Regions from separate parts of the Kitasatospora sp. NPDC088160 genome, predicted to be linked through region 1. Evidence: riboswitches for the same ligand, from Rfam matches in the RefSeq annotation. Region 1 holds a riboswitch; each other region holds the start of a gene.
The links. A riboswitch is a leader RNA that binds a small molecule or an ion and turns the genes downstream of it on or off. The one in region 1 is predicted to bind cyclic di-AMP.
Positions count from the first base shown of each region.

Region 2: linked by a shared signal. The riboswitch ahead of ACIOGZ_RS02350 (transglycosylase family protein) and the one ahead of ACIOGZ_RS01530 (glycoside hydrolase family 16 protein) in region 1 are both predicted to bind cyclic di-AMP.
Region 3: linked by a shared signal. The riboswitch ahead of ACIOGZ_RS08830 (M23 family metallopeptidase) and the one ahead of ACIOGZ_RS01530 (glycoside hydrolase family 16 protein) in region 1 are both predicted to bind cyclic di-AMP.

Region 1 covers NZ_JBIUSS010000001.1:359,033-368,892, reverse strand. The annotation lists gene ACIOGZ_RS01550 (gamma-glutamylcyclotransferase) at 238-624, opposite strand; gene aceB (malate synthase A) at 778-2,430, opposite strand; gene ACIOGZ_RS01540 (IclR family transcriptional regulator) at 2,619-3,416, shown strand; gene ACIOGZ_RS01535 (hypothetical protein) at 3,766-4,251, shown strand; gene ACIOGZ_RS01530 (glycoside hydrolase family 16 protein) at 4,271-5,605, opposite strand; cyclic di-AMP (ydaO/yuaA leader) riboswitch at 5,608-5,774, opposite strand; gene ACIOGZ_RS01525 (lipase) at 6,009-7,346, opposite strand; gene ACIOGZ_RS01520 (MoaF-related domain-containing protein) at 7,556-7,885, shown strand; gene ACIOGZ_RS01515 (alpha/beta hydrolase-fold protein) at 7,979-9,121, opposite strand; gene ACIOGZ_RS01510 (TetR family transcriptional regulator) at 9,309-9,860, opposite strand, start outside.
Region 2 covers NZ_JBIUSS010000001.1:557,917-567,776, forward strand. The annotation lists gene ACIOGZ_RS02340 (glycoside hydrolase family 13 protein) at 1-389, shown strand, start outside; gene ACIOGZ_RS02345 (LacI family DNA-binding transcriptional regulator) at 415-1,434, shown strand; gene ACIOGZ_RS02350 (transglycosylase family protein) at 1,544-2,950, opposite strand; cyclic di-AMP (ydaO/yuaA leader) riboswitch at 2,937-3,097, opposite strand; gene ACIOGZ_RS02355 (hypothetical protein) at 3,532-4,509, opposite strand; gene ACIOGZ_RS02360 (DUF397 domain-containing protein) at 5,069-5,332, shown strand; gene ACIOGZ_RS02365 (ATP-binding protein) at 5,727-6,248, opposite strand; gene ACIOGZ_RS02370 (helix-turn-helix transcriptional regulator) at 6,667-7,533, shown strand; gene ACIOGZ_RS02375 (TetR/AcrR family transcriptional regulator) at 7,611-8,189, opposite strand; gene ACIOGZ_RS02380 (MFS transporter) at 8,455-9,860, opposite strand, start outside.
Region 3 covers NZ_JBIUSS010000005.1:18,325-28,184, reverse strand. The annotation lists gene ACIOGZ_RS08850 (SpoIIE family protein phosphatase) at 1-1,323, opposite strand, end outside; gene ACIOGZ_RS08845 (PP2C family protein-serine/threonine phosphatase) at 1,406-2,536, opposite strand; gene ACIOGZ_RS08840 (TetR-like C-terminal domain-containing protein) at 2,758-3,327, opposite strand; gene ACIOGZ_RS08835 (alpha/beta fold hydrolase) at 3,393-4,220, opposite strand; cyclic di-AMP (ydaO/yuaA leader) riboswitch at 4,566-4,724, shown strand; gene ACIOGZ_RS08830 (M23 family metallopeptidase) at 4,737-5,570, shown strand; gene ACIOGZ_RS08825 (hypothetical protein) at 5,631-6,512, opposite strand; gene ACIOGZ_RS08820 (GNAT family N-acetyltransferase) at 6,555-7,127, shown strand; gene ACIOGZ_RS08815 (sensor domain-containing protein) at 7,305-8,045, shown strand; gene ACIOGZ_RS08810 (hypothetical protein) at 8,145-8,897, shown strand; gene ACIOGZ_RS08805 (GNAT family N-acetyltransferase) at 8,934-9,395, shown strand; gene ACIOGZ_RS08800 (hypothetical protein) at 9,392-9,860, opposite strand, start outside.

The DNA.
Region 1 (9,860 bases):
GTGACCCGGACTCCGCAACCCGGCCTTCCCGGCCGGCGCGCGGACCGCAGCCCCGGACCCACGGCGAGGGTCCGGGGCTGCGGCGTGCCCGGGGGCGGGTGACGAGTGACGGATAACAGCGAACAGATGACAGCTGACGAAAGTTGTCATCTGTTATCTGTTCGCTGAAATCTGTTCGCCGTGATTCGCTTGCTGTGATCCGTTCGCCGTGGTGCGTCCGCCGCTACGCGCCCGGTCTCAGGCGGTGCGCCCGAGCGAGCCGAGGTAGGCGCGCCAGCCCCCGTGGTGGGTGATCTCGCGGTGCACCCCCCGCTCCACCTCGCCGCGGGCGAGCAGCATCGACAGGCAGGCGGAGCCGTCGTCGAGCTTGATGACGCCGAGCTCCAACTCCCGCGGCTCGCCGGGGAGGATGACGTCGCGCAGGTGCTCCAGGGTGATCTCGTAGAGCTCGCCCTCGATGGCGGTGTCGACCGCCGGATCGGCGAGCAGGCCCGGGCAGACGTCGTCGATCGAGAAGAAGCGGTAGCCGGGGGCCGTCCGGGCCGGGCCGACCAGCGAGTCGGCGACCTTGGCGTGGAACGGTCCGCCGACCATGGCCTGGCCGTTGAAGAAGATGCGGGGCACGGTTGAACTCCTTACCGGGTACCGGGAAAAAGCCGTTCCGCACGGCGACGAGAGGACAGGTGGAATCGTCGCCGTACGGAACGGAGCAATGGGCCGGCGGGACCGCTACAGCCTGGCAGGCGGCAGCGGCGGCGCCGGCGGATGGATTGGGACTCAGCCCAGCAGGGGAAGCGCGGGGAGGGTCAGGAAGTCCGCGAACTCCTCGGCCAGGGCGACCTGTTCGAAGAGCTGGGCGGCCTCGCGCCAGCGGCCGCCGGCGTACGCGTCCGCACCCAGCTCGGCCAGGAGTTCGGCCAACTCCGCGGCGACCAGGGCGCGGACGAGGTCCGCGGTGGCCTTCTCACCGGTGTCGGACAGGACGACGCCGTTGTGGATCCACTGCCAGATCTGCGAGCGGGAGATCTCCGCGGTGGCGGCGTCCTCCATCATGTTGAAGATGCCGACCGCACCGAGGCCGCGCAGCCAGGCCTCGATGTAGCGAATGCCGACCTGGACGGCGTTGTGCAGCCCCGCGTGGGTGCAGCTGCCGTCGGCGCCGGCGATGTCGAGCAGCTGGGTCGCGGTGACCGGCTCGGAGGGCCCGGGGTGGTCCTTCTGGTGGGGGCGCTCGCCGAGCACCGCGTCGAAGGAGGCGCGGGCGACCGGCACCAGGTCCGGGTGGGCGACCCAGGAGCCGTCGAAGCCGTTGCCGGCCTCGCGGTCCTTGTCCGCCTTGACCTTCTCCAGGGCGGCGGCGTTGACCTCCGGGTCCCTGCGGCTGGGGATGAACGCGGCCATGCCGCCGATCGCGTGGGCGCCGCGTTTGTGGCAGGTCTGCACCAGCAGGCGGGTGTAGGCGGCCATGAACGGCGAGGCCATGGTGACGCTGTTGCGGTCCGGCAGGACGTACTGCTCGCCGGCGTCGCGGAAGTTCTTGACGATCGAGAACAGGTAGTCCCAGCGCCCGGCGTTGAGGCCGGCCGCGTGGTCGCGCAGCTCGTAGAGGATCTCGTCCATCTCGAACGCGGCGGTGATGGTCTCGATCAGCACGGTGGCGCGGACGGTGCCGTGCGGGATGCCGAGCGCGGCCTGGGCGTGGGTGAACACGTCGTTCCAGAGCCGGGCTTCGAGGTGGCTCTCGGTCTTCGGCAGGTAGAAGTACGGGCCGGAGTTGGGGTCCTCGGCGCCCTTGGCGAGCAGCCGGGCGGCGTTGTGGAAGAAGTACAGGCCGAAGTCGAGGAAGGCTCCGGCGACCGGGGCGCCGTCGACGAGCAGGTGGTTCTCGTCCAGGTGCCAGCCGCGCGGGCGGACCACGACGGTGGCGAGTTCGGCGGCGGGCTTGAGGGCGTACGCCTTTCCGGCGGAGGTGGTGAAGTCGATCCGGCCCTCGAAGGCGTCGATCAGGTTGATCTGGCCGCTGACCACGTTCTCCCAGGTCGGGGAGGTGGCGTCCTCGAAGTCGGCGAGCCAGATCCGCGCGCCGGAGTTGAGGGCGTTGATGACCATCTTGCGGTCGGTGGGACCGGTGATCTCGACCCGGCGGTCCTGGAGCGCGCGGGGCGCCTCGGCGACCTTCCAGTCGGCGGCCCGGACGTCGGCGGTGTCGGGGAGGAAGTCCAGCGTGCCGGCTCTGGCGATCTCCGCCCGGCGGGCCTTCCGCCCGGCCAGGAGCTCCTGTCGGCGCCCTTCGAAAGCGCGATGGAGGCCGACGACGAAGGCGACCGCCTCCGGAGTGAGCACCTCCTCCGCCCGGTGAACGCGCGGACCGGCGACAGTGACGACCGGAGCAGCGGGGGAGGCGCCGACGGGTCCCTGTTCTGTAGCCATGGGCAGGACACTCCTAAGCGGTTGAGCCTGGCGAAGGGAGCTCCGGTGGGAACTTCCTTGATCGGAACCCACCTGTCGGCGGGTTCGATTCTGTAAGGTGGAGACTAGTTTCCGCGATACAGAATTTCAACGGTTTGTTGATGTGATCGCCGGGACTCTACTCCTCCCCGACAGCGAAGGGAACGCCGGTGGTTTCGACCCCCGACACAGCATCGACGACCAGCCCGGACCGCGCGACCGGCGGCGTGCAGTCCGTCGAGCGCGCCTTCCAACTCCTGGAGGCGCTGGCCGACTCCGGCGGCGTGGCCACCCTCAGCGAGCTCTCCGCCAGCTCCGGCCTGCCGATGCCGACCATCCACCGCCTGGTTCGTACCCTCGTCCAGCAGGGCTATGTACGCCAGGACACCGCGCGTCGCTACACCCTCGGCCCCCGGCTGATCCGCCTCGGCGAGACGGCCGGCCGGCTGCTCGGCAGCTGGGCCCGCCCCTACCTGGCCGAACTCATGGAGGCCACCGGCGAGACCGCCAACCTGGCGGTGCTGGAGGGCGGCGAGGTGGTGTACGTCGGGCAGGTGCAGTCGCGGCGCTCGATGCGGATGTTCACCGAGGTCGGCCGACGGGTGCAGCCGCACTGCACGGGCGTCGGCAAGGCGCTGCTGGCCCAGCTCCCCGAGGACGAGGCGCGCGCCGTCCTGGGCCCCAACCCGCTGCCCGCGCACACCGAGTACACCGTCACCGACCCGCAGGAGCTGCTGCACCAGCTCGCCGAGGCTCGCGAGCGCGGCTACGTGGTCGACGACCAGGAGCAGGAGATCGGCGTCCGCTGCATCGCGCTCGCCGTACCGGGCGCGCCGACGCCCACCGCCCTGTCGGTGTCCGGCCCGGAGGCCCGTATCCGGGCCCTGGAGGAGCAGGCCGGCACGTCCTCGCTGGTGCCGGTGATGCACCACATCGCGACCCGGCTGGGGCAGGTCCTCGCACCCTGACCCGTCGCCACCGCCCGCTTCACGCACGGGAAGTCGATCCGGTCGACTTCCCGTACGTACGCTCCCCCGTTCGGGCGGACGCCGAGCGGGTTGCACCGGCCCCCGGCGCAGGCTCCGCCACCCTGGTGCGGACGCGGCCCGCAGCGGCGCGGGCGGCCGGGGCCCCGGGACAGGGTGGACGACGATGACGTACAGGCGTTCGACAATGCGAGGCGGGTCCGGGCAGGGCGGATCCAGGCGGGGCGGGTCCAGGCGGGGCGGGTCCAGGCGGGGCGGGTCCGGGCAGGCCAGCAGGCTCTGCGGATTCCGCGCGGCCTCGCTCGTCGCCGCGATGGCGGCCGGCTGTTCGGTGGCGACGCTGACCGCCGGCCCGTCCTGGGCGCTGCGGCGGCCCGAGCCCCGGCCGGCGGTGGACACGGCAGCCCCCACGGCGTCCCGCTCCGATCTGGAGGTGGTCCGGCTCGACCCGGACGCCGCCCCGCCCGGCGGCACCACCACCGTCCACGCCTTCATCGCCAACCGCGGCCCGGACACCACCGCCGCACCGTTCACCGTGCTGGTGACGCTGCCTCCCGGGGTCTCCCCAGTGGGCCCGTACTTCCCCGAGGACTGCGAGGTACGGCTCAACGGCCGACAGGTGCGCTGTGTCTTCCCGGCCGGACTGCCCCCGCTGCGCAGCGCGACCGCGCTGGTACCGGTGCACCTCTCCCCGGACCTGCGGATCGGCAAGCTCACCGGCGGCTCGGTCGCGGTGCGCGGCGTGGACGACCCGGACGAGGGGAACAACCGGCAGCCGTTCGACATCACGGTGGTCGAGACGGCTCCCGGTTCCTGACCCGGAAGCCCCGAAGGCCCTACCGGTACACGCGGACGTAGTCGGCGGCGAAGGTGATCGGGGCGGTGCCCTGCGGCGCCGGGTGGTACTTCCCCGCGCCGACCGACAGGTTGAGGATCAGGTACGCCGACCAGTTGGCGCCGACGCCCTTGCCGTCCGAGAACACCTTGGCGCCGTTGACGTACCAGTCCACCGAGGTGGCGCCGTAATAGGTGCCGATGGTCACCCACTGGTCCTTCGCGACGGCGCCGGCGTCGGTGTAGTACTTGGGGTTGCCGGGGTTGACGTGGTTGGTCAGCTCCAGCAGGTTCGGGTTGTCGGGGTGGTACTCGAAGGAGTCGACCTCCCCGTTGCCGTTCTTCCAGGTCCAGAAGGCCGGCCAGGCGCCGGAGCCGGACGGCAGCTTGACCCGGGTCTCGGCGTAGTCGCCGGTCCTGACCTGGAAGCCCTCGCTGGAGCCCTCGGTGGTCAGGAAGCCGGTGTTCCAGGCCTGCTTGCCGTTCTCCAGCGTGGTGGTGCCGGGCGCGGCGGTGAAGGTGGCGACCCCGTTCGCGACGCTGACGTTGTTCTTGTTCAGCAGGTCGAGCTTGTTGTCGTCCGGGTTGTGGTTGCCGTACTTGTACGCGGTGCTCTTGTCGCCGACCCAGCGCGAGCCCCAGCTGATCGGGCCGTTGAACTCGTCGGACCAGGTCAGCGACTTGCCGGCGACCGGGGATGCGGGGGTGCCGGCCGACGGGCTGGCGGTGGCGCTCGGGCTGCTCGGGCTCGGGCTGCTCGTCGGGGTCGGCTTCGCGGTGGGGGTCGCCGTCGGGGTCGGGGCGGGAGTCGGGGTCGGGGCGGGAGTCGGCTTCGTGGTGGGCGTCGGGGTCGGGGGCGGAGTCGGCGCCGGGGTGCTGGAGACCACCAGCTGCTGCGAGGCCAGGTTGTGCCAGGCCCCGCCGAGGTCCTGCCAGAAGCCGAACTGGGTGTACGTCCCGGCCGGCAGGGCGCGTGCGCCGCTGGTGAAGGACAGGCCGCTCGGGCAGATCTGCACATTGGAGGCGTTGCCCGGGAAGTCGAGGTTCGCACCGGCCGCGTTCCGGACGCCCACGCCGACGGTCTTCGCGGTGAAGCAGGCCGAGGAGTGGAGGGTCAGCGAGGCGGTGGCGGCCTGGTTGGCGACCATGGTCGCCGGGGCGAGCCGGTCCTGGGTGACGGTCGGGGCGGTGGCGGCCTGGGCGCCGGAGACGGCCGGCAGGCCGAGCAGTCCGGCGCCGGTGACGGCGAGCGCTCCGGTGACGGCGAGGGCGGCGTTGCGGCCCCGGTGGGAGGGGCGGGCGTGGCGCGGCGCGCGGCGCCGGGCAGGCTGGTGCATGGCAGTGTCCTCTGCGACGCCTGCGAGGTGAGCTGTCGGATTCGGGCTGAGGCAGCCCGGCCGCCGGTGGAAGCGGCTTCACCCCTAGCCACGGCCCGCACGCGGGAGCGTACGGGCCGGGCGCTGACCTTGGTTCCCCCGCTCCCGTCCGCTGTGGTGCTCGGTTGCCGGCCGGCGGGTGGACAGGACTCGGCGTCCCGGCGGCGGGGGTCCGCGAGGGCGGACGACGGTTGCAGGCTAGGCAGGCCGTCCGTGAACGGACAACCTGCTCGGGCCGGTTGTCGCACAGGTCACAGTGGTGTCGATCAACGACGCTGCGTGGTGGATCAGTTGGGACGGATCAGCGGAGCCGTCGAGCTGCCGAACGACGAATCGGCGAATCGGCGAATCGGCGGTCCACGGGTCAAGCGAGCCAGTTGTCGACCTGGCTCTCGGCCTCCGGTGCCCAGGCGAGTTCCAGGTGGTTGAGGCCGGTGAGCAGCCGGGTGCCGCCGATCGTCGCGATGCCGGTGGTGTCCAGGGCGCTCGCGGTGAACACGATGCCGTCGCTGGGCCCCCGGTTCTCGTTGAGCACGCCCGGGATGTCGGCGGACCCGCCCGCGAGCAGATAGGTGCGCACCGACGCGGGGACGCCCGCCTGTTGCAGCGGCGCGATCAGCGAACCGGCGTCGATCGCCGCCTGGATGCCCTGGCCGGAGGTGTAGAAGCCCTGGCCGCCGTAGTAGGTGGTCCACCAGTCCTGGGCGGTGCCGTCCACCCCGTACCGGCCGTCCCAGCGGGCGAGCAGCTGGCGCTGGCCCGGGTAGCAGTCGTAGCCGCCGGTGGGCAGCACGCCGAGGCAGGGCTGCGCCGTGTAGGTGCCGTAGCAGGTCATGTAGAGGTGCGGGGACGGCGCGTTGGCGGTGCCGCCGCAGGCCGGCCAGCTCGCGAGGTCGAACGACCAGCCGTGCGCGTACACGTAGTCGAGCCCGCCGTTCGGGCCCCCGAGGGTGATCAGGCGGCGCACGTCGCCCGCGTAGGCCCGCCCCCAGGACGGGCGCACCGAGGACACGTACGCCCGGGCGGCGACCTCGCCCTTGCTCCAGGCCACCACGTCCACCTGGGGGACGCCGAGGCGGGCCCGGATCAGCGCGACGGCGTCGCCGACGGCCTGCGCCTGGAGCAGGTTGTCGCCCTGTTTGTGGGCGAAGCCGATGGCGAACACCCGGTGGCCGGTGCCGGCGAGGTACTGGGCGAGGCCGGTGGACGGGCAGGCGGAGGCACCGCAGGTGCCGCTCTCCCCCGGGTTCGCCCAGGCGCGGTCGGCGTTGTCGTTGGCGCCGTGGACCAGCAGCACGGGGGTCGGACGGCTACCGGTGTCCCAGCCGGTCGCCGAGTACAGCAGGAAGCGGCTGGAGGAGGGCTGGCCGGTGCCGCCGAAGTACGTCCGGCGGGCGCCGTCCTGGTCGCCGCGGCCGTCGGCCGGGTACTGCTCGGTACGGAAGCCGGGGGTGGTGTCGAGGTAGCGCTCGACCTTGGCCCAGCCGTTGCCGGGGGCGGGGAAGGCGGCTTCGAGGGCGAGCGGGGCGGTGGCCGCCTGGGCGGCGGTCTGGGCAGTGGCGGTCTGGGCGACGGTGGCCTGGGCGGGAGTGGGGGTGCCGAGGAGCAGCGCGGCGAGGGTGAGCAGGAGGGCGGACAACGCGGTGGGGGTGCGTCTGACGGCGGTGGGGGTGTGCCGCACGGGAGTGGGGGTGCGTCTCATGGGGGTGGACGGTAGGACCGGCCGCCGGCGGGCGCCCAGGTGCCCGCCGCACACCGCGCCGGCCTGCGCGGTGGCGGCCGGTGCCGTGGCGCACCGTCCACGGGTGCGCCCACCCGGCTCACCGGGTCGGATAAATTGGAGGTCCGACATCTTCCGCAGTGCACAAGACCGCCGTGCACGGCCCCACAGGAACGAGGTACCGCCCCACCATGACCGCGCCCCTGCCCGCCTTCGCCGGCCGCACCTACCTCTTCCGGGCCGACAACGGCGCGGCCTTCCGCAACACCTACTCGGCCGACGGCAGGCGGCTGCGCTGGGAGGGCCTCGGCGAGTCGGCGGGCCAGTGGGAGGACGTGCGGCTGCACGTCGCCGAGGTGGCGCCGGAGATCTACTTCATCAGCTGGACCGAGGAGAGCGGGATCACCGTCAGCCACGTGATGGACCTCGGCCGGCTGACGGTACGCGCCTTCTGGACGTACGAGGGCGAGGGCGGCCGGGTCGGCGAGCTGCACACCGGGACGCTGGAGCGGGTGGCCTGAGCCTCACCGCCCCCGCGCCCCCTCGCTGTCCGTCGGCTTACTCAGGCCGTCTGGGCAGACTGCCTGCTCAGACGGTCTGCTCAGACGGTCTGCTCAGGCGGCCTGGTTCGGGACCTTGAGGTGCTGGGACAGCCACTCCAGCGAGGACGGCAGCAGCGCGCTCCAGGTCTCGAAGTTGTGGCCGCCGTTCTCCAACATGCTGTAGGAGACCTTCATCGGGGACTGCACGGCGTCGACGAAGGCCTCGGTGTCGCGCCGGTAGTCGCCGTCGCCCTTCTTGGTGCCGGCCAGCAGCACGGACACCTTGGGCTGCGGCAGGTTCTTCAACCGCCACATCAGGTTGGCCTCGTCACGACGCTGCTTGCTGCCGCCGAACAGGTCGCCCGTGGTCGGGTCGTCGGCGGCGTCGTAGTAGGCGGAGAGCGCGACGGCGGTCGGAAAGACGTCCGGGTGGCGCATGGCCAGCTTGAGGGCGCAGTAGCCGCCGGTCGAGTTGCCCATGAAGGCCCAGGCCTGCGGGTCGGAGGAGACCCGGAAGCTCGCCTGGATCGCTGAAGGGACGTCCTTGGTGAAGTACGTGTCGGACTGCGCGCCGCCCGGAATGTCCTCGCACTCGGTGTCCTGCGGCAGGGCCGGCGAGGGGCGCATCAGCACCATGACGGTCGGCTGCATGTTGCCGTCCTGGAGCAACTTGAGCGCTGCGCCCGGGTAGTTGAACCGGGTGATCAGGTTCTCGGCGATCCCGGGGAAGCCGGTGCTGACGATCACCGCCGGGAACTGCCGCTGCGCGTACTCCGGTTGGAAGTACTGCGGCGGCAGGAAGACGTACCCCTCGGTGGACAGCCGGCTGGCCGCGCCGTCGATCCGCACCTTGCGGATCTCACCGGACTGGCTGGGCTCGCGGCCCATCGCGCCGCCGCCCTTGACGGAGGCGTGGCCGATCGTCTCCACGAGCAGCCGGCCGGACGCGTCCGCCTTGTTGTGGATCACCACCGGGCCGGTGTCACCGGTGCCCAGCAGGTCGTCCCAACTGCTGTAGAAGGCGAAGTAGTTGTTCGCCACCAGGCCGAGCGCGGCCAGCACCGCGAGCTGGGTGGCGAGCAGGGAGCCGATCCGGCCGAGCACCGCCTGCCAGGTCTGCTTGGCGAGTCTTGGCCACAGCCAGACCGTGCCGGCCGTCATCACGACGGCGATCAATACGGCCAGCGCCAACACCTTGTGGCTCGTCAGACCCATGTCCTACTTGCTCCCACGCCTCGAACTCCCCGCCCCCTCCGTCCAGGACATCCGAGGTGGTCACCCCGGTTCCCCCACCGGGGCGCGCGATCACCCACCCTAACGGGGCCGGGGAGGAGGAACAGATGACAGATGACAGCCGACAGATAACAGATAACAGATAACGAAATCTGTCAGCTGTTATCTGTCACCTGTTCGCGGCCGGGCGGGCCCAGCCCTCCCGCCCGTAGAGCCGCAGCCCCGCCGTGAGTTCGCGCATGCAGCGCGCACCGAGCTCCCGCGGGGAGCCCGGGCCGGTCGTGGGCGCGTCCGAGGCGGCCCATTCCTCCAGCGCGACCCGGATCGCGGCCGTCGCCGCAGCGGCGGCCAGTCGGATCTCCAGCGGGTCGGTGCCGCCCGGGCAACGCGCCGCGAGGACCGCCCGCAGCCGCTCCTCGGAGTCGGCGTGGACGCGCTGCCACGTGCCGTCGAGGCGCGGGTCGCGCAGCAGGCTTCGCGTCCACTCCATCGCCTCGACCGCCTCCTCGTCGGGCGGGGTCAGCGAGGCGACCGCCGAGCGCTCCAGAGCCTCGCGCAGCGGCAGATCGGCCGGGGTCTCGGCGAGCTGGTCGACCCAGCGACGCCCACCGGCCGCCAGCAGCGGCGCGACGGCGTCCTCCTTGACGGAGAAGTACCGGTAGAAGGTGCGCAGCGAGATGCCGGCCGCGAGGGCGATCTCCTCGGCGGTGGTCGCCTCGGC
Region 2 (9,860 bases), 200 kb from region 1:
CGATCCCGTGGTCCGGCACCGAGGCCCCGTACGGCTTCGGCCCGGTCGCCGGCGGGCCGTCCTGGCTGCCGCAGCCGGCCGAGTGGGCCGAGCTGAGCGTCGAGGCGCAGACCGGCGACCCGGCGTCCACCCTGGAGCTGTACCGCAGCGCGCTCGCCGTCCGCCGCTCCCAGGACGACCTCGGCGCCGGGACGGCCGTGGAGTGGCTGGAGGGCCCCGAGGGGACCCTGACGTTCCGCCGCGGCTCCTTCGTCTGCACCGTCAACGCCACGGACGAGCCGGTCCGGATAGCGGCGCCCGGAAAGCTGCTGCTCTCCTCGGTGGAGCTGGTGGTCGACGGCAGCGAGACGGTGCTCGCGCCGGACAGCACCGGCTGGTGGGCGGTCTGACGTGGTTGCAATAGGCTCTGGGACCGTGACTACGGCGCGACTCTCAGACATCGCGGCGCAGGCGGGGGTCAGCGAAGCCACCGTCTCCCGCGTACTCAACGGCAAGGCGAACGTCTCCGCCGCCACCCGGCAGACCGTGCTGGCGGCGCTCGACGTGCTCGGCTACGAGCGGCCGACCCGACTGCGCCAGCGCAGCGCCGGCCTGATCGGGCTGATCACGCCGGAGCTGAGCAACCCGATCTTCCCCGCACTGGCCCAGGTGATCGAGCAGGTGCTCAGCCGGCACGGGTACACCCCGGTGCTGTGCACCCAGACACCGGGCGGGTCCACCGAGGACGAACTGGTCGAGATGCTGGTCGACCGGGGCGTGGCGGGCATCGTCTTCGTCTCCGGGCTGCACGCCGACTCCACCGCCGACCTCGACCGCTACGCCCGGCTGACCGGGCGAGGGGTGCCGTTCGTGCTGATCAACGGCTACAGCGAGCGGATCGACGCGCCGTTCATCTCGCCGGACGACCGGGCCGCGATGTGGATGGCCGTCCAGCACCTGGCCGAACTCGGGCACGAGCGGATCGGGCTGGCGGTCGGGCAGCGGCGGTACGTGCCGGTGCTGCGCAAGATCGAGGGCTTCACGGCGGCGATGCGCGAGGTGCTGGGACGGAGCCAGGAGGAGGCCGAGGAACTCGTCCACCACACGCTGTTCAGCGTGGAGGGCGGGCACGCGGCGGCCGGCGCGCTGCTGGACAAGGGCTGCACGGCGATCGTCTGCGGCAGCGACATGATGGCGCTCGGGGCGATCCGGGCGGTGCGGCAGCGTGGGCTGTCGGTGCCGCACGACGTCTCGGTGGTCGGCTTCGACGACTCGCCGCTGATCGCCTTCACCGAGCCGCCGCTGACCACGATCCGCCAGCCGGTCGAGGCGATGGCGACCGCGGCGGTGGACGCGCTGCTGGAGGAGGTCGGCGGAAACGCCGTCCAGCGCGGGGAGTTCATGTTCCAGCCGGAGCTGGTCATGCGTGGGTCCACGGGGGCCTGCGCGCGCTGAGGACGGTCAACGGACGGGCCCCGGAGAGCAGTTGCTCTCCGGGGTCCGTTGTGTGCCGCCCGGGTGCCGGGTCAGCCGTCAGTTGTCGGCTGTCACCCGTCGGTCGTGCTCAGACCCGGCCGGCGAAGTCCGGCGCCCAGTTGGCGACGGTCTGCAGGCGCACGCCCGAGCTCGGGTTGGCGGCCTCGACGTACTGGCCGCCGCCGATGTAGATCGCGACGTGGTAGACGCCGGAGTTCTGGCCGTTGTTGGACCAGAACAGCAGGTCGCCCGCCTGCAGGCTGTCCAGCGAGACGCGGGTGCTGGCGGCGGCCTGGTCGGCGGCGACGCGCGGGACGGAGACGCCCGCGGCGCGCAGCGCGGCCTGGGTCAGGCCGGAGCAGTCCCAGCCGCCGTTGCCGGTACCGCCGTAGACGTACGCCTGGCCGACCTTCGACTGGGCGAAGGAGACCGCGGCGGCCATGCTGCCGGTGGCGGCCGGGGTCTGAGCCGGGGTCTGAGCCTGGGCGGCCGGCTTGGAGGCCGGCTTGGAGGCCGGCTTGGTGGCCGGGGCCTGGGGCTGGGCGGCCGGCTTGGCGCTCGCGACAGCGCCGTTGGAGGTCTGGCCGGACTTCTGCGAGCGGTCGAACCAGGTGAAGTCCGAGCCGGACGTGGCCGACGAGCCGGAGCCGGACCGGTCGGCCTGAGCCGACTGCTGGGCCTGGCCGCCGTCCTTGAACGAGAGGCGCTGGCCCGGGTAGATGGAGTCCGGGCCCTCGGTCAGGGTGCCGCGGTTGAGTTCGTACAGCCGCTGCCAGCCGCCCTGGAGGTTGTGCTTGTCGGCGATCGAGGACAGCCAGTCGCCGGAGGCGACGGTGTAGTCGTCGGCCTGGGGCTGGGCGCTGTTCCGGGCCTGGCTCTGGCCCTTCTGGGCCGAGGTGCCGTTGGTGGAGTCGGCGGGGGCCTGCGCCTGGTCCTGGGCCGGTGCGGCCGGCTTGGCGGGCTTCGCGGCCGGGGCCGGGGTCTGGGTCTGCGCGGGCTTGGCGGCCGGGGCGGCCGGCTTCGCGGCGGGCTTGGTGGCGGTCGAACCGGCAGCCGAGCCGGTGGTCGAGCCGGCCGAGGTGTCGACGGCGGCCGGGGTGCCGCCCTTGGTCAGGCCGGCCTGGACCGAGCACACCGGCCAGGCGCCGGGGCCCTGCGAGGCGAGGACCTTCTCGGCGACGGCGATCTGCTGGTCCTTGGTGGCCTGGTTGGCCTGGGGGGCGTAGGCGGTGCCGCCGAAGGCGGCCCAGGTGCTGGAGGTGAACTGCAGGCCGCCGTAGAAGCCGTTGCCGGTGTTGATGCTCCAGTTGCCGGTGCTCTCGCACTGGGCGACCTTGTCCCAGGTGGCGACGGAGGCGGCGGAGGCGGTGCCGGAGGTGAGGCAGGGGATGGTGAGGCCGACGCCCGCGACGCCGACGGCGGCGATCACGCGTCGGGTACGACTGGACAGACGGGTGCCGTTGGTGGGCAGCATGAAGACGCAGTCCTCTCCCACGCCTGCGAGGTGAGCTGTCGGATTCGGGCTGGAGTTGCCCGGCCGCGCTGTGGGCGCGGCTTCACCCCTAGCCCTGGATCGTTCCGGGGAACGGTCCGGGGCGACTTACCTGTGGGTCCCCCGCTCCTGCCGTGGTGCGTTTTCGCGCTGCCAGGACATCCGACGGCAGGACTCGGCGTCGCGGATGAACTGGGTTCGTGTGGCCACGAACGGGGAGCACGTTAAGCAGACTTAAGTTCAAACTGCAAACACCTGTGACGCGCATCACGGTTTGGCGAGAACGGTCGTTCCCCTCACTTGTCATGATCGGAAATGACCGATTTCCGGCAACGCTGCGAAGGGTGCGCGCAACTGTCTGCGTTTCAGGAGGCGGGTGACGGTGGGTCGGGTCGCCCGGGGGCCTGCCCGCCGGGAGAGCGGCGTGTCCGCACTGTGGCCGTCGGGGGGTGCGTCGAGCGATGGTGAACAAATGCGGATAGAACGGACATCACACCTATTCGTCCTTTAACTCCCTTACGGGACAAGCGGGAAGGGCCCGGAACGGCTACGTTCCGGGCCCTTCACACGTGCGGTGACCGCTACTACTGGCCGGCCGACTCCTCGGCGGCGGCGTGAGCGGCGTGAGCGGCGCGACCACCCCGGCCGGAGTGGTCGGCGTGGGTGCCCTCGGCGGCCTCCGCCGCCTCGGCCTCGGCCTGCGCCAGGGCCTCGGGGGAGGGCGCCGGCAGCGCGGCCAGGTAGGTGGAGGCGATCAGCTGGCCGACCGTCGGGTAGGCGCCCAGCGGCGCCGCGGACGGGCAGCCGGTCTCCTCGGCGGCCGTGGCGAGCAGCTCGGAGTCGGCCTCCGGCCCGATCACCAGCGGGGCCAGCGCCGGGCGCTGGGAGCCGGTCTCCTTGAGGTGGTTGACGGCCGCGGCGACCGAGCCCGGCACGTCGAGCGCGGCGGGCACGACCGGGACGGCCAGCCGGGCCGCCAGCAGGACACCGGTGATGCCGGCAGCGGCAGCGGCCTCCTCGCCGCCGACGGTGGTCAGCACGACGCCGTCCGCGGCGGTCGCGATGGCGAACAGCCGGGCCCGGTCGGCACGCGCCAGGCCGGCCTCGGACAGGCGCACGTGCACGGCCTCGGCGAGCAGCGGGTGCGGGCCGAGCACGTCGGTGACGGGGGCTCCGTACTCGGCGGCGAGGGCGTGGAGTTCGGTCAGGAATCCGTGCGGGCCGGGTACCAGCGGCACCAGGACCGGCGCGGGCAGGCCGGCCTCGGCGGCCATGGCCAGCAGTTCGGCGACGGTGCGGTCGTCGCTGTCGGCGCCCTGGGCGGCTTCGCCCGGGAGGTAGCCGACGGCGGTCTGGATGTCGCCCTGCTCGCTGCGGACGATCGACAGCAGCTCCTCGACGACCGAGCGGGACTCGGGCCCGGCGGTCGCGGGCACGGCGAGCACCAGGGCCGGGGATCCGGCCGGGATCTCGGGGCGCTCGGGGCGGCGGTGGCGCCCCCGCGCACGGGAGCCTGGAGTGCGGACGGGCAGTGGCGCGCCCGGGATGGCTGCGGTGCTCATGCCGGAGATCGTAGGACATCGGCCCGTCAGGCCTGCATTCGGCTGCCGTTCGAGTTTCACGTGGTCATGGCGGGTGCGCCGCGCTCCCGTCGTGTCCGTCCGGGCGGTTTGCCCGCAATCCGGACATATCTCACCCAGCCTTCGAGCGATCACCGCTGGTTGCCCTGACGTGTCCGACGGGGCGTCGAGTTGCTTCTGTGGCGCGTGAGATGTCTCACAGCCGGGAGGTCGCCTGACGGAGGGTCACGAAGGCGCGACTCCGGGCGTCTGAAGATCAACATTCAGCGGGGAATCGCTCACGGCCGGTTATCGAGAATCTGGCGATTCACTCGGCTATGTCCGTTTACGTACCGTCAGGAGAAGGGTCCGTGAAGAGTTCAGAACTGCCGGTGAAAGGCCTCGTGCACCTGCAATGTCCCGTGCTGATGCACGTGCACAGCAGCTATCATCGCGTCAAGTGAGGCGTTGTGCCGGGCCGGTACGGGGCCGGTCCGTTCGTTCGGCGGGTGCCGGGAGCGCCGCGCTGGACGACCACTCCGGAGCTCTTCGGGAGATTTCTATGCACGACTCGCAGGACACGTACGGCTCGTACGACACCTACAACGGGATGGCGGCCGCCGACCTCAAGGGGGTTGTCTGGCAGAAGAGCCTGCACAGCAACTCCCAGGGGAACTGCGTCGAGTTCGCGGCCCTGCCGGGGGGCGATGTGGCGATGCGCAACTCGCGCTTCCCGGAAGGTCCGGCGCTCATCTACACCCGGGCCGAGATCGCCGCCCTGCTGCTGGGGGCCAAGGACGGGGAGTTCGACCACCTGGCGGTCTGACCGGCCGCCGTCCTGCCATCGGGGGGCCGTCGTGGGTGCTGACACCGCGACGGCCTTTGTCTTGTCCGGGGCCGGTCCGGGGCCACATGACGGGCGCTCTCGTGGCGGGCGCTCTCGTGGCGGCCGTTCTCGCGGCCGACCGCGCGCAGGTGTGGCGGGTGGTCCCGCGCACGGCTGGGGGCCCGGACGTGGACGGGAGTCGGGCCGCCGGGGTGCCCGGCCGTCGGTCCGGCCGGCTCGTCCGGGAGACAGGCCCGGGAATCGTCGCGGGAATCGCCCTGAGGGCTGGGCCGGAGCCCGTGGCGCACCTGTGCCAGGCCCGTCGATCCGCTCCGCGGAGCCCGGGGTGCGGTCCTCCCGGGGCCTCCCTCGGCCGGCCGCGCGCCGCCTGGCGCTAGGCCGAGCGCCGGTGCCGTCCACCGAGTTCGGAACCGGTGGCCGGCTCCGCCTCGAACAGGGCCCAGACCACCTTGCCGCTGCCCAGCGGGTGCCAACCCCAGGAGCGGCTGAAGGACTCCACCAGGTGCAGTCCGCGGCCGGACTCGGCGACGAAGTCCGCCTCCCGGGCGACCGGGCCGATGCAGCTCGGGTCGCTCACCGCGCAGACCACCTGGGGGGAGCGGTGGACCAGGCTTATTCGGATCGGCAGCCGGCCCTCAGGGGTCGGCTGTATGGGAAAGTCGTACTCGCCCTGGACGCCACCCGCAGGGTCGGGCCGTGCGCCGATCGCATGCCGCAGTGCGTTGGTCACCAGCTCCGAGGCCACCAGCGCGACGTCGTCGAACAGCTCCATCAGGCCCCAGCGCTGAAGAGAGGTTCTGGCGAAGTCGCGCGCGGTTCTGACGGCTTCGAAGCGAGGAGCGAGCGTACAGGTGACCACATGGGGGTCAACCGCCAAAGCCGTACCGGTGCTCATGAAGAGCTCCTCCCATAAGGGGGCGGACACGGCTGGACCCGCCGGGGTCATGCCGGTCACCTCCGACTCGCTCGGCCGCTCGGCCGCCCCCTCGACCAGCGCGCGCGCACACGAACCCCCGGTGGCGCGGGGGAACGCTGCCGGGTCGGTGCACGGAGTCGCGCGTGGGGTCGACGCGGAGCCCGCGGGAATGCCAGGGATGTGCAGGTGCACGTGCACCATGGTGGTGTGCGCTCACTGCAGATGCAAGAGTCGATTCACGTGCAGTCGCACTATTGGCATATGCAAGCGCCGGATGCACGTGCATCCTGGTGTGTGGAGTGTGGAACTGATAGGAACATCCGTCAGTATCGGCACCGTGAGCGCTCAACTGATGGCAGACTGTGCGCTGTTTGCCCTAGGTGGAGGTTTCGACCGCATGACCACAGTTCAGCCGGGCGGCGGCTCGATGGTCCGCCGGATCCTCCTCGGTTCTCAGCTGCGTCGCCTGCGTGAGACGCGCGGCATCACGCGCGAGGACGCCGGCTACGCGATCAGGGCCTCGGAGTCCAAGATCAGCCGCATGGAACTCGGCCGCGTCAGCTTCAAGGAGCGCGACGTCGCCGACCTGCTCAGCCTCTACGGCGTGGACGACGGCCTGGAGCGGGAGGCACTGCTCGGGCTGGTCCGCGAGGCCAACAAGTCCGGCTGGTGGCACAGCTTCAACGACGTGCTGCCGGGCTGGTTCCAGACCTACGTCGGCCTGGAGGAGGCCGCCCAGCTGATCCGCACCTACGAGGTGCAGTTCATCCCCGGACTGCTGCAGTCCGAGGAGTACGCACGGGCGGTTTTCGGCCAGAGTCGGCCGGTCGTCAGCGAGGAGGAGATCGAGCGGCGGGTCAGCCTCCGCCTGCGTCGCCAGAAGCTGCTGACCGAGGGCGCCAGCCCGCGACTGTGGGCCGTGATCGACGAGGCCGCGCTGCGCCGCCCCGTCGGCGGGCCCAAGGTGATGCGCGGCCAGGTGCAGTACCTGATCGACGTCGCCGAGCAGGCCAACGTCGTGATCCAGGTGATGCCGTTCCGATTCGGCGCGCACGCGGGGGAGTCCGGGGCGTTCACGATCCTGCGCTTCCCTGAACAGGACCTCGCGGACGTCGTCTACCTGGAGCAGCTCACCAGCGCGCTGTACCTCGACAAGCGGGACGACGTCGACGCGTACATCCAGGTCATGGAGCGGCTCTGCGTGGACAGCCTCACGCCGGAGCGGACCGTGGACCTGCTGGCGTCGATCCTCAAGGAGCGCTGAGAGGAACTCCCGGCAGAGCGTACGGGTCCGGCTCCCGCGATCGGTCGCCCGGACACCGAGCCGCCGTCCACCCGCCGTCAGCCGCGGGCCGGCGGCCGTTCGCGTTCCGGCGGCAGTGCCTGCGGCGGGGTGCCCAGTTCCCAGGGCAGGTCGTAGCGGCGGAACAGGTCGGCCCGGATCAGTGCCAGCGGGAGTTCGGCGCCCGGCAGCAGCACCCCGATGCAGCCGCCCATCAGCGCGCTGCGCAGCACCGCGTGCTCGGCGGCCGGGTCCGGTGCGCCCCAGTCGAGCAGCAGGCCTTGGAGGATCGCGCCGAGCTGCTGCTGCTCCGGGTCCTGGACGAAGGCGCCGGAGTCCGGGTCCAGGATCAGCGCGAGGTGCGAGCGCATCACCCGCGGATGCTCCAGGGCGAGGGTGAGGACCGCGTCGATCGCGCGGGCCAGCCGGGCCGCCGGCGTGGCGTCCGGGGTCAGCTCGGCGAGCGCGCCGGAGAGCGACTGGTGCATCATCCGGTGCGTCGCCGACTGCATCAGCAGCCGTTTCCCGTCGAAGTAGTAGGAGAGCAGCCCGCGCGCGAGCCCGGCCCGCTCGGCGATGTCGGTCAGTGTGGTGCCCGCGTATCCGTGCCGGTCGACCAGTTCGACGGTGGCTCGCATGATGCGCAGACGGGAGCGTTGCCGCATCTCCTCATTGACCGAATCCCCGCGAGGTGCCATCGTGTCTGCTCCGAACGTTCGTTGGCTCCGGGCCAATATACTGGCGGAGCCGGTAGTCGCACCGTGAAACCGCGCACCGGTGGGCGCCGCTCGGGCGCCCGGTACAGAAGACGGCCGGCTCCACCAAAACGGGGGTTTGGTGGAGCCGGCGCCATTGTCCGACGGCGGGGGCCGGGGGGCCGGCCCCCCGGGCGGCGGTCGACGGTCAGCGGTTGGTCAGGACTTCGGTCCGCGCCGTGCTCGACCCGACCGGGGGGTAATCGTAGTCCCGCACCGGCGCGGGAGCTGACGTCCGCCGCCGGTCGACCAGGGCGCCCACCGCGGCGATCAGCAGGCCGAACAGCGCGACCGCCGTGACGAACACCAGGGCCGGCCGGTAGCCGTCCAGCTGCGCCTGCGGGCTGTCGCCGCCGGCACTGCCGGCGGCGATCATCGCGGTCGCGCCGGCCAGGACCACCGCGGTGCCGACCTGGATCGCGGTGTTGACCAGGCCGGAGGCCAGACCCTGCTCCTCGTCGCCCACGCCGTCGGTGGCGGCGATGTTCACCGAGGGGAAGGCCAGCGCGAAGCCCACGCCGAGCAGCAGCATCGAGGGCAGGACCAGACCCAGGTACGAGCTGTGCTCGTCCAGCCGCAGGAACAGTGCGAACGCGCCGACCAGGGCCAGCAGGCCGATCGGCAGCAGCCTGCCGGTGCCGAAGCGGTCCACGATCGGGCCCATGAACGGTGCCGAGAGCGCGATGAACGCGCCGGCCGGCAGCAGCCCGAGGGCCATCTGCAGCGCCGACCAGCCCAGCAGGTGCTGCAGGTAGAGCGTGACGACGAACTGGAACCCGCCGTACGCGCCGGCCATGGCGAAGGCGATCACGTTGGCCCGGGCGACCGAGCCGTTGCGGAAGATGCCGAGTCGGACCAGCGGGTGGGCGGTGCGGCTCTCCACCAGCAGGAAGGCGGCGGCCAGTGCGGCGACCACGACCAGCGAGCCGACGGTGCGCAGGCTCAGCCAGCCGACGCCCTGCGCCTCGGTGACGGTGAACACCAGCAGCAGCACGGTCGCGGTGCCGGTGATCGCACCCAGCACGTCGTAGCCGCCCTTGGCGCGCTCCTCGGCGGGGCGGGGGAGCAGCCGGACCGCGAAGAGCAGGGCGAGCAGTGCGACCGGAACGGGCATCAGGAACGTCCAGCGCCAGCCGACCGAGGTGAGCAGCCCGCTGAGCACCAGGCCGAGCGAGAAGCCACTGGCGCCGCAGGTGGTGTAGATCGACAGCGCCCGGTTGCGGGCGGGGCCCTGGGCGAAGGTCGTGGTGATGATCGACAGGCCGGCGGGGGCGGTGAAGGCGGCGCTGACGCCCTTGAGGAAGCGGGCGGCGATCAGCAGCCCGCCGTCGTCGACCAGGCCGCCGAGCAGCGAGGCGGCGGCGAAGACGCCCAGGGCGACCAGGAAGACCCGGCGGCGGCCGAGCAGGTCGGCGGCGCGGCCGCCGAGCAGCAGCAGGCCGCCGTAGCCGAGCACGTAGCCGGAGACCACCCATTGCAGGGCGGAGGTGGAGAGGTGCAGCTCGGAGCCGATGGACGGGAGGGCGACGCCGACCATGGAGACGTCCAGGGCGT
Region 3 (9,860 bases), on a different contig from region 1:
GGGCTCGCTGAACAGCGGGGCCGAGCGGGTCAGCGCGTGCTGCATCACGTTCTCGGAGAGGTCCGCCAGCCGGGTCAGCTCGGTGCGCCTCGGCCCGCCGTACACGGTGTGCGAGACGGGCAGCAGCCGACCCTCGTCCACCAGGTCCAGGACGATGCTGGCGGCGCCGAACGCCGGGCGGGCGACGTCGGTGACGGCGGTGGTGACGTCCCGGACGGTCACCGCCCGCGACAGCGACCGGGTGAGCGCGAGCAGCAGTGCCGTCCGGGCCCCGCCTGGGGTGGCCTGCTCCTCGGCCTGCTCCCGGGGGTGTTCCCGGCGCTGGTCCCGATCCTGGCCCTGGGCCCGGCCCTGGTCCCGGTCGGAGAGCAGCCCGGCGACCCGGACCGGCCGGCCGTGGACGTCCAGCATCACCTCGCCGGTCTCCTCGATCCGCGCCACCTTGCCGCCCCCGCGCAGCACCCGGTACCCGATCCGGTACCACCCGCCGGTGGTCAGCGACTCGGCGAGCGCGGCCTGCACGTCCGGCAGGTCCTCCGGGTGGACGATCCGGTCCAGCTCCGGAGCGGAGCCGTCGGCGGTGGCGGGCTGGCCGGTGACCCGGAACGCCGCGGCGTCCCAGTAGCTCTCGCCGGTGACCAGATCGCGCTCGAAGGCACCGTGCCCGGCCGCCCGGACGGCGAGCGACAGCATCGGGTGGGCCAGCCCGGCGGGGAGGCTCCCGGCCCCGTCCGGCGGTGCCCCGGCCGGATCCTGGGGTATCCGGGCGTCCGCGTGGTCGAGCAGGTGGGACAGCCGGTGGGCGCAGGCCTCGCCGATGGTCTCCAGGACGTCCAGGTCGCGGCGGGGGACGGTGCCCCGGTGGGCCAGCGCGAGGGCGAGGACGCCGACCGGCCGCTCGTCGACGACCATCGGCAGGGCGATCACGGCGACCATGCCGGTGCCCATGCCGACGTTTTTGTTCGGGTAGTCGACGCTGGTGTGCTCGGGACTGAGCAGGTAGGGGCGGCGTAACCGCAGGGCCATCGCGGCGGGGAGGTCACTGGCCGGATCGACGGTGCTGTAGCGCTCGTGGGCCCAGTCCGGCAGCCCGTGCGAGGCGGTCAGTCGGAGCATCCCGGCGGAATCCAGCAGGTAGAGCGCGGAACCCTCGCCGGTGATCCACCCCGGCCCCTCGGCGAGGACGGTGCCGAGCAGTTCGGTGGCGCTGGTGCAGCCGAGCAATAAGCGCACGCAGCGCATGGGGCTGCGGGCGGTGGGACTGCTGCGCGGCGTCCGGCTCTCGTCCTCGGAGGGGGGAACCCACGGAGAGCTCAGGTCCATCGGATACCCGGCCTTTCCGCTCTCGGGGGGTGGGTGCCCTCTGGGTGCCCGAACGGGCACTTAATTCTTAATACCTTATTTCTCAAGCGGGTGCTGAAGCGGGTGAATGGTGACCCAGACGGCGCACCAGCACCAGCGTCCGGTCGTCCGCCGCGTCCCGCGCCACCGTCCGGACCAGCCGCTCCGCCGCACCCCGGGTGAGCTGCTGCTGCGTCCGCCACGGCCGCACCACGGGCTCGGCCGCCGCCAGCAGCCGACCCACCCCCTCGTCCAGATCCCGACCCGGCACCTCCACCAGGCCGTCACTGAACAGCAGCAGCGAATCGCCCCGCCGCAGCCGCCCCGACACCGCCGGATACAGCGCGCCCGACACCAGCCCCAGCGCCGGGCCGCCGTGCCCCGACCGCGCCCAGCCGCCGCCGTCCGCCCGGCGGAACTGCGCGGGCGCCGGATGGCCTGCGTTGAACAGCAGGTAGTCGCCCGTCGCCGGGCGCAGCGCGAGGTGCACCGCCGTCGCGAAGTCGTCCTCCCAGCCCATCCGCACCAGGTGGTCGTTGGCCGCCGGCAGGAACGCCTCCGGCGGCACCCGCCCCAGCAGCATCGCGAACGCGCCCGACAGGTGCGTCGAGCGGGCCGCTGCCCGGCTGCCCTTGCCCGACACGTCCACCAGCAGCAGCTCCAGCAGATCCTCCTCGGGGCGGTGCGCGCACAGCAGGAAGTCACCCGAGAACGAGGTGTCGCCGGCCGGCGCCAGCGCACTGTCGAAGTGCCAGTCGAGCAGCCGCTCCGGAAGCCGGGCCAGCGTCCGGGTGTGCTCGGCCAGCTCCAGCAGCATCGAATCGCCCTGGGTCCCGCGCAGACCCAGCCGGTGCCGGAACCGGTTCGCGGCCAGCACCGTCACCGCGGTCGCGGCCAGTACCAGCGTCACCCCGATCCGCACCCCGAGCGGATCCCGCACCACCGCCCCCAGCACCCCGCCGGCCAGCGCCGCGCACACCAGCACCAGCAGCTGCCCGCGCCGCAACAGCAGCCCGCCGACCACCAGCGGCAGCACCAGCGCCGACGGCGGCCAGCTGTACGGCAGCACGATCGGCAGCACGCTCAGCACCGCGGTCACCCCGAGCAGCACCCCCAGCGCGTACCGCGCGGCCCGGGCGTTCCCGTCCAGCAGCCGCAGGTACCACCGCCGCGCCCTCGCTATCGGTGCGGGCACGTGGACCTCCGCCAAGGGGTCGGCGGTCCCCTGTCATGACCACCAGTCAGCCCGGCCACACTAACCCGTCCGGCCCCACCACCCCCAGGCCCGCTGCCTGCCCGCCGCACGGGAAGTCGGCGGGTCCGACTTCTCGCGCACGCCTCACCCGGTGCGCCGGCCGTTCCGTCGTCGTGGGAGACCGGGTGGGTCGTGCCGCGGCCGGTGCGGTGGCCGGCGTCTCAGGGGGTGGGCCAGGTGCGGAGCCCGGTGGTGAGGAGGGTGATGAGGCGGCTCTGGGTGGTGGCCAGGTCTTCGGCGAGCTGGAAGCCGCCGCCGATGGAGAGGGAGGCGAAGCCGTGGGCGACGGAGCGGACGGTGCGGGCGGCGTGGATCGCCTCCGCGCCGTCGAGGCCGTACTCCCGCAGGACGGCGATGATCACCCCGACGAGCCGTCCGGCCGCGCGGGTGAGGTCGTCGTCCGGCTGCGGGGCCTGCGGGAGGGCGTTGTAGCGGTGCGGGTACTCGGTGGCGTACGCGTGGTAGGCGCGCAGGACGGTGTCGACGGCGTCGTCGCCGCTGCGGCCGACGGCGGCCTCGGCGAGCCGGTCGGCGAGTTCCTCGGTGACCCGGACGGCGATGAGCCGCCGCAGTTCGGCGAGGCCGCCGCTGACGTGCTTGTACAGCGACGGGGTGGCGACCCCGGCCCGGGCGGCGACGGCGGCCAGGGTGAGGGCGTCGGCGCCCTGCTCGTCGATGAGGGCGATGGCGTGGTCGACGACCTGCTCGGGGGTGAGTCCTACTCGGGGCATGGTGTGGGCTCTCCGTCGGTGGAAGGCGTACGTGGCGTGGCGGGGCTGACGTGGGCGGGCGGGGCTCAGGCGAGTTCGGCGAGGAAGGGCAGCAGGGCGTCGGCGGTGGCCTGCGGGTTGTCGGCCATCGGGTAGTGCCCGGATCCGTCGATCATGACCTTCCGCGCGTTGAGCGCGATGGCCTGCCGGTCGGCGACGGCTTCCGGCTCGGGGAAGTCGGGGTCCTTGCTGCCCATGATGACGAGCGAGGGGCAGCGCACGGCCGCGGTCCAGCCGACGGGCGCGGAGTCCCCGCTGACGTGTCCGCGGGTGGCGGTCTTGCGGCCGGGGGTGCGCATGGCGGCGACGAGTCCGGCCACGTACGGGTCGAAGTCGGCGGGCTTGGCGCCCGGGTAGGCCAGCTTGCGGTGGTAGAGGCCCCAGAAGGCGGGCGAGTGGACGGTCAGGAAGCCCATGACGCGGAGGGCGCCGCGCATGAGGGCGCCGGGCGGGGGGTTCTCGATGAAGGCGTCGATCAGGGCGATGCCGGCGACCCGCTCGGGGGCGTCGCCGGCGGCCTTGACGACCGTCGCGCCGGTGTAGGAGTTGCCGACCAGGACGGCGCGGTCGATGCCGAGGTGGTCGAGCAGGGCGAGGACGTCGGTGGCGATGGCGGCGGGGGAGTAGTCGTCCCAGATGATCGAGGATTCCCCGAAGCCGCGCAGGTCCATGGTGATGACCCGGCGGCCGGCGGCGGCCAGCAGCGGGCGGAGGTGCCGGTAGGCGGCGCGGGTGTCGAGCATTCCGGGGAGCAGCACGACGGGGGCGCCGTCGCCCTGTCGGGTGTCGTCGTAGGCGAGGCGGCCGCCGGTGACGTCGAGGTACTGGGTGGTGGGGGCGCTGGTGGCGTTCATGGTGGGCCTCCGGAGGGTTGCCGGTGCGGGGCTTCGGCGCTGCCGCCGATAGCCATAAAGCTAAGGCTAATAGCCTTAGCCGTCAAGCCCTCGCGCCCTGCGGAGCGGGGGAGGCTGGCGGGGGGTGCGCGGATGAAGGGCCGTTCGTTGACGTCCGATCACGTGAGGTGGCGTCAACGGTGCTCAAGGGGGTGCAGGGGCGTCCAAGGGGAACAAAACGCCCGTCGTGCCCCGGAGTGCCCCGCCCGTCTCCGGTCGTCCCGGGCGAACGGCTTGGAATCAGGGCCTCCTAGGATTAACGTTTGATAACGCAGCGCGGTCGTCAACGCCGTACCCAGACGGCACCGTGCGCCGTCGCCTAATCCCGCCGACCGGCCTCCGGGCAGGTCAGGGAGCCGGGGAACCACGTTCCTTGGGGTGAATCGGCGGGGCTCCGGCCCGGCCGTAGGAGACCTTCCTGCTCCGAACCCGTCAGCTAACCCGGTAGGCGCGAAGGAAGGAAAGGAGCGCGCCTCCGTGGCGTCGACGCACACTCCGGCACACCCGGCCGGCCTCGCAGCAGGTACCCGGCTCCTCGACCACCCCGGCCCGGACGGCCCCGAGTACGCGGGCCCGGAGGCCGAGACCAACCGGCACCGGATGCCGCGTCAGGTCCGTGGGGCCTCCCCGCTGCTCGGCGTCACCGCCGTCGCCGCCACCCTGGGCGCCACCGGCTTCGCCTCCGCCACCCCGGCCGCCGCCCCCGCCATCGAGACCCCGGACGAGACCCCGGTCGCCCTCTCCGCCGACCCCGGCCTCGCGCTCGCCGCCCGCATCCAGCTGCAGGCCGACAGCCAGCGCACCGCCGCCGAGGAGGACGCCCGCGTCCAGGCCGCGAAGGAGGCGGAGGCCAAGGCCGCCGCGAAGGAGGCCGAGGCCAAGCGGGCCGCCGAGGAGGCCGAGCGGGCCAAGGCCGCCGCCCTCACCCTGCCGGTGCGCGACTACCACCTCACCGCCCACTACGGCCAGAGCGCCCGCTACTGGGCCCACCTGCACACCGGCCTGGACTTCGCCGCGGACACCGGGACCCCCGTCTACGCGGTCGGCCAGGGCACCATCACCTCGGCCGGCTGGTCCGGCTCGTACGGCTACCGGATCGTCGAGACCCTGCCCGACGGCACCGAGATCTGGTACTGCCACCTCTCCTCGATCATCAAGGGCTCCGGCAAGGTCGGCTCCGGCCAGCAGATCGGCAAGGTCGGCGCCACCGGCAACGTCACCGGCGCGCACCTGCACGTGGAGGTCCGCCCCGGTGGCGGCGCCCCCGTCGACCCGGAGACCTGGTTCCAGCAGCGCGGCGTCAACCCCTGACGCACCCGCGAAGCCCCGGCCGCCGGAACCAGAAGGCACCGCGGCCGGGGCTTCGCCGCGTCACTCCTGCGCCGGGTCTGCCAGCCCGGCCAGGTACGCGTCGATCTCCTCCTGCCCCGGCTCCGGCGCGAGGTCCGGGAACTCCTCCACCAGCAGTCGCGGCAGCCCGGGCACCGTCCACTCCCCGTACAGGTCGAGCGCGGCCTCCACCGCCGCCTCCTCGAACGCCCCGAAGTCCCCGGCCAGTTCGTCCGGCATCGGCCGGCCCAGCGCGGTCAGCTCGGCCAGGTTGCGGTAGCTGCGCCGCATCAGGCCCTGCTCCAGCAGCCGGCGCGCGCCGTCGGTGGCCATGCCGACCGAGATCACCCGGGTCGGGCTCCAGCCCTGCTCGTCCACCTCGTCCAGCCAGCCGGTCTGCGCCAGTGCGGCGAACACGGCCAGCCGCTCCTCCTGCGCCAGCTCCCGGAAGCCGGTCAGCCACTCCCGCACCGCCTCCGGATCCGCGACGTCCGCCCCGTACGCGTGCAGCAGCAGCGCGTACAGCCGGGGCCAGGTCACCAGGTCGGCGCGGCGCAGCAGCCCGGCCGCGACCTCGCCCTGCCACTCGGCCTCGGCGTGCAGCCGCTCCTGGCGCTTGGCGTTGAGCCGCTTGGCGGCCCGCTGGTGGTCGGTCAGCAGCCGGACGGCGGCGCCGTACGCCAGCGGGTCCGCCTCCGGTTCGGGTTGGACGTACAGGTAGAGCCGCTCGTACAGCAGGTGCTCCACCGCGTTCGAGGTCAGTTCGGGCCAGCCGTCGTGCATCCTGCCCTCGCCCAGCTCCAGCAGGGCCAGCACCGCGCGCAGCGGCGCTTCGGCCACCGGGGCGCGGTCCTCTTCCGCCGCCCAGGCGAGCAGGTCGGAGGCCCTGGTGCGCGGGGCGAGCCGCAGGTCTTCGTCGTTCATAGCTCGAACGGTAACCGCTGGCCGGGGGTAGGGTCGGCTGCCATGGTCCCCGTACGACTCACCGGCCCCCGGCTGGCCATCCGCGAGTATCACCACACCGCCGGCGACGTGGACGCGCTGTACGGGCTGTTCAGCGACCCGGAGGTCACCCGCTACCTCCCCTTCGAGCCGCGCGACCGTGAAACCTGCGCCGACCAGATCGAGCTCTACCTGGAGGAGGCGATGGCGCCGGAACGGGACACCTACCGGCTGGCCGTCACCCGGCGCGACGACGCCGAGGACCCGGTGGACGCCGTGCCGATCGCCCACGCCTCCCTCACCCTCGGCAAGCACCGCTCCGCCCACCTCGGCTACGTGCTGGGCCGCGACGTCTGGGGCCGCGGCTACGCGGGCGAGATCGCCGGCCTGCTCTGCGAGCTCTCCTTCGAGGCCCTCGGCGTGCACCGGCTGGCGGCCCGGGTCGACGTGGACAACGCCGCCTCGGCCAAGGTGCTCCTCCGGCTCGGGTTCCAGTTGGAGGGGCGGGTCCGGCACGACCTCTACAAGGGTGGCGCCTGGTCCGACTCGTACCTGTACTCGCTGCTCGCCGACGAGTGGAGCGGCGCGACCGGCTGACGGCCCGGCGTGGACGTCCGACGCGGACGTCCACGCGGACCTGGGGGCAGGCCTGCCGGGTCAGGCCCGGGGGGTTAACCCCACCCCCGATCCGCCAGGCCTCCGGATCCTCCCCGGCCCGCCGTTCGACCAGACTGATGCCATCAGCAGTCGAGAACGAGGGACCGGGGCCGGGACATGAGCATCAGCCGAAGCACGCAGGACCGCGAGTGGGACGTCCTCGGTGGTTACGGCGACGACCCGCGTCCCGCTCGGGCCCACCGGACCGAGGAGCCGCCGGCCGTCTGGCGGGCGCCGTTCTCCGGGCACTACTACCGCGAGATCGGCTACACGCTCACCGGCCTGCCGCTGTCGGTCATCGGCTTCTCCGTCTCGATCGTGCTGTTCTGCATGGGGATCGGCACCTTCGTCACCGTCCTCGGCCTGCCCGTCCTCGCCCTCCTGACCACCGTCGCCCGCGGCATGGGCCGGATGGAGCGGGCCCGGGTGCGCGGCATGCTGGCCCTGGACGTGCCCGCCCCGGCGCCGGTGCGCCAGACCCGCCCGGGCACCTGGGGGGCGATCACCGCGCGGCTGGCGGACCCGGCCGGGTGGAAGGCCGCGTTCTACCAGGTGGTGATGTTCCCGTGGGCGGTCCTCAGCTTCGTCCTGTCGCTGGTGTTCCTGCTGCTCGGCTGGGCGATGGCGCTGTACCCGCTCTACCACTGGGTCTTTCCGGCCTTCACCTCCTGGCGCGGGTACCGGGTCTTCGACTTCTACGACAGCGACAACGTCCAGCACGTCTACTACATCGAGGGGGCCTGGCAGATCGCCGGCCTCTCGCTGGTCGGGGTGCTGCTCATCATCCTCACCGCCCAGCTGGTCCGCGGCCTGACCAACGTGAACCGGGCCGCCGCCCAGGGCCTGCTCGGCCGCTGAACCCCACGGCCCTCCCCGGCCCCGCCCGCCTCCCCGGCCCCGCCCACACCCGGACGTGCTCCGGATGCGGGTGGGGCCGGCCCGTGTTGGGATGGCCGGGTGGCCGCCGCACACACCCCCGCCGACCCGGGCGCCCTGGGCCGGGACATCCTGGTCACCTCCCGCCCGCTGGACGAGTACTGCGACCTGTTCGACCTCACCCGGGCCCAGCTCGCCGCGCTGCCGGGCCCGGTGCTGGACTGTCCGGGCGGTGCGGCCGGCCTGGCCGCCGAGGCGCGTCGGCTCGGCTGCCGGGTGATCGCCGCCGACCCGGCGTACGCGCTCCCCGCACCCGAGGTCGCGGCCCACGCGCTGGCGGCCCGGGCGTCGATGGCCACCGCGATGGCCGCCCGTCCGCACCTGTACCCGTCACCGCGCTCCTGCCGGCCGGACCGCTACCTGCGCAGCTGGGACCGCGCCCGCCGCCTGTTCGCCGCCGACTCGGCCGCGCACCCGCAGCAGTACGTGGCCGCCGCGCTGCCCCGACTGCCGTTCGCGGACGGCGCCTTCGCGCTCACCCTGAGCGGCTACCTGCTCTTCGCCTACCCCGAACTATTCGGCCTCGAAAGGCAGTTGGACGCCCTGGTGGAACTCGTCCGGGTGACCTCCCCGGACGGCGAGGTCCGCGTCCAGCCGCTGCACGACGGCCACGGCCTCCGCTGCGCCCACCTCGACCCGCTGCGGTACGCGCTCGGCGAGCGCCGCGTCGCCAGCGAGATCCGCCGCTTCCCCCGCGCCGCGGACGGCCGCACCCGCCGGGTCCTGGTCCTGCGGGCCGCCGACCGCCGCCGCCGGTCTGCTGCCGAAAAGTAATGGTCTCTCCTGGTCAGCGCCCCTATACTCGCCCGCATGAACGAGACGACCGTCAGGCGTGCCAGGGCGGCCGACGCCGACCGGCTCACCGAGCTGATACAGGCCTCCACCGCCTACCGCGGCCACTACTCGGCGATGATCGACGGCTACCGGGTCACCCCCGAGTACATCGCCCGGCACGAGGTGTTCCTGGCCTCGGACCCGACCACCGACCGGCTGCTCGGCTTCTACGGCCTGATCCGCGAACCGGCCGAACTGGACCTCATGTTCGTCGCCGACGAGGCCCAGGGGCTCGGCATCGGGCGGAAGCTGATCGCGGACATGCTGGAGCGCGCCCGGGCCGCCGGGATCGCCTCGGTCAAGGTGGTGTCCCACCCGCCCGCCGAGGGCTTCTACCTCCAGGTGGGCGCCGAGCGCACGGGCACCCGCCCGCCGCAGGTCAAGACGCCCTGGGAGCAGCCCGAACTGCGCTTCACCGTCAAGGAGTTCGGCAGCTAGCTGGGGTCGCCCGCCGACGGAGCCGACTGGACGGGCTGAGCGGGCTGAGCGGGTGGGACCGGCTGTCCCGGCTGTCCCGGGTGGTCAGGCTCGGCGGGTCGGGCCGGCTGCGTCGGGACGAAGGCCGTCGCCTCCAGCCGGGACAGTATCTTCTCCGCCAGCCAGCTGCGGTCCGACCCGTACGGGATCCCCTCCGGCAGCACCAACTGCCCGGCCACCGCGTCCCGCAGCCGCTGCGCCTCGGCGCCGGGCAGCCGGGAGAGCAGGCCCCGGGCGGCCAGCAGCGCGTGGTACTGCTCGAAGCCGGAGCGTGGACGCTCGATCGCGTCCAGCAGGCTCGGCAGGTCGGCCAGCGACGGGTCGCCCTGCATCAGCGCGAGCGCCTGGATCCGGCGGCCCTCGGAGCCGTCCGCGTACAGGGCCCGCACCTGGTCGGCGGTCAGCGCCGAGCGCCGCGCCGTCGAG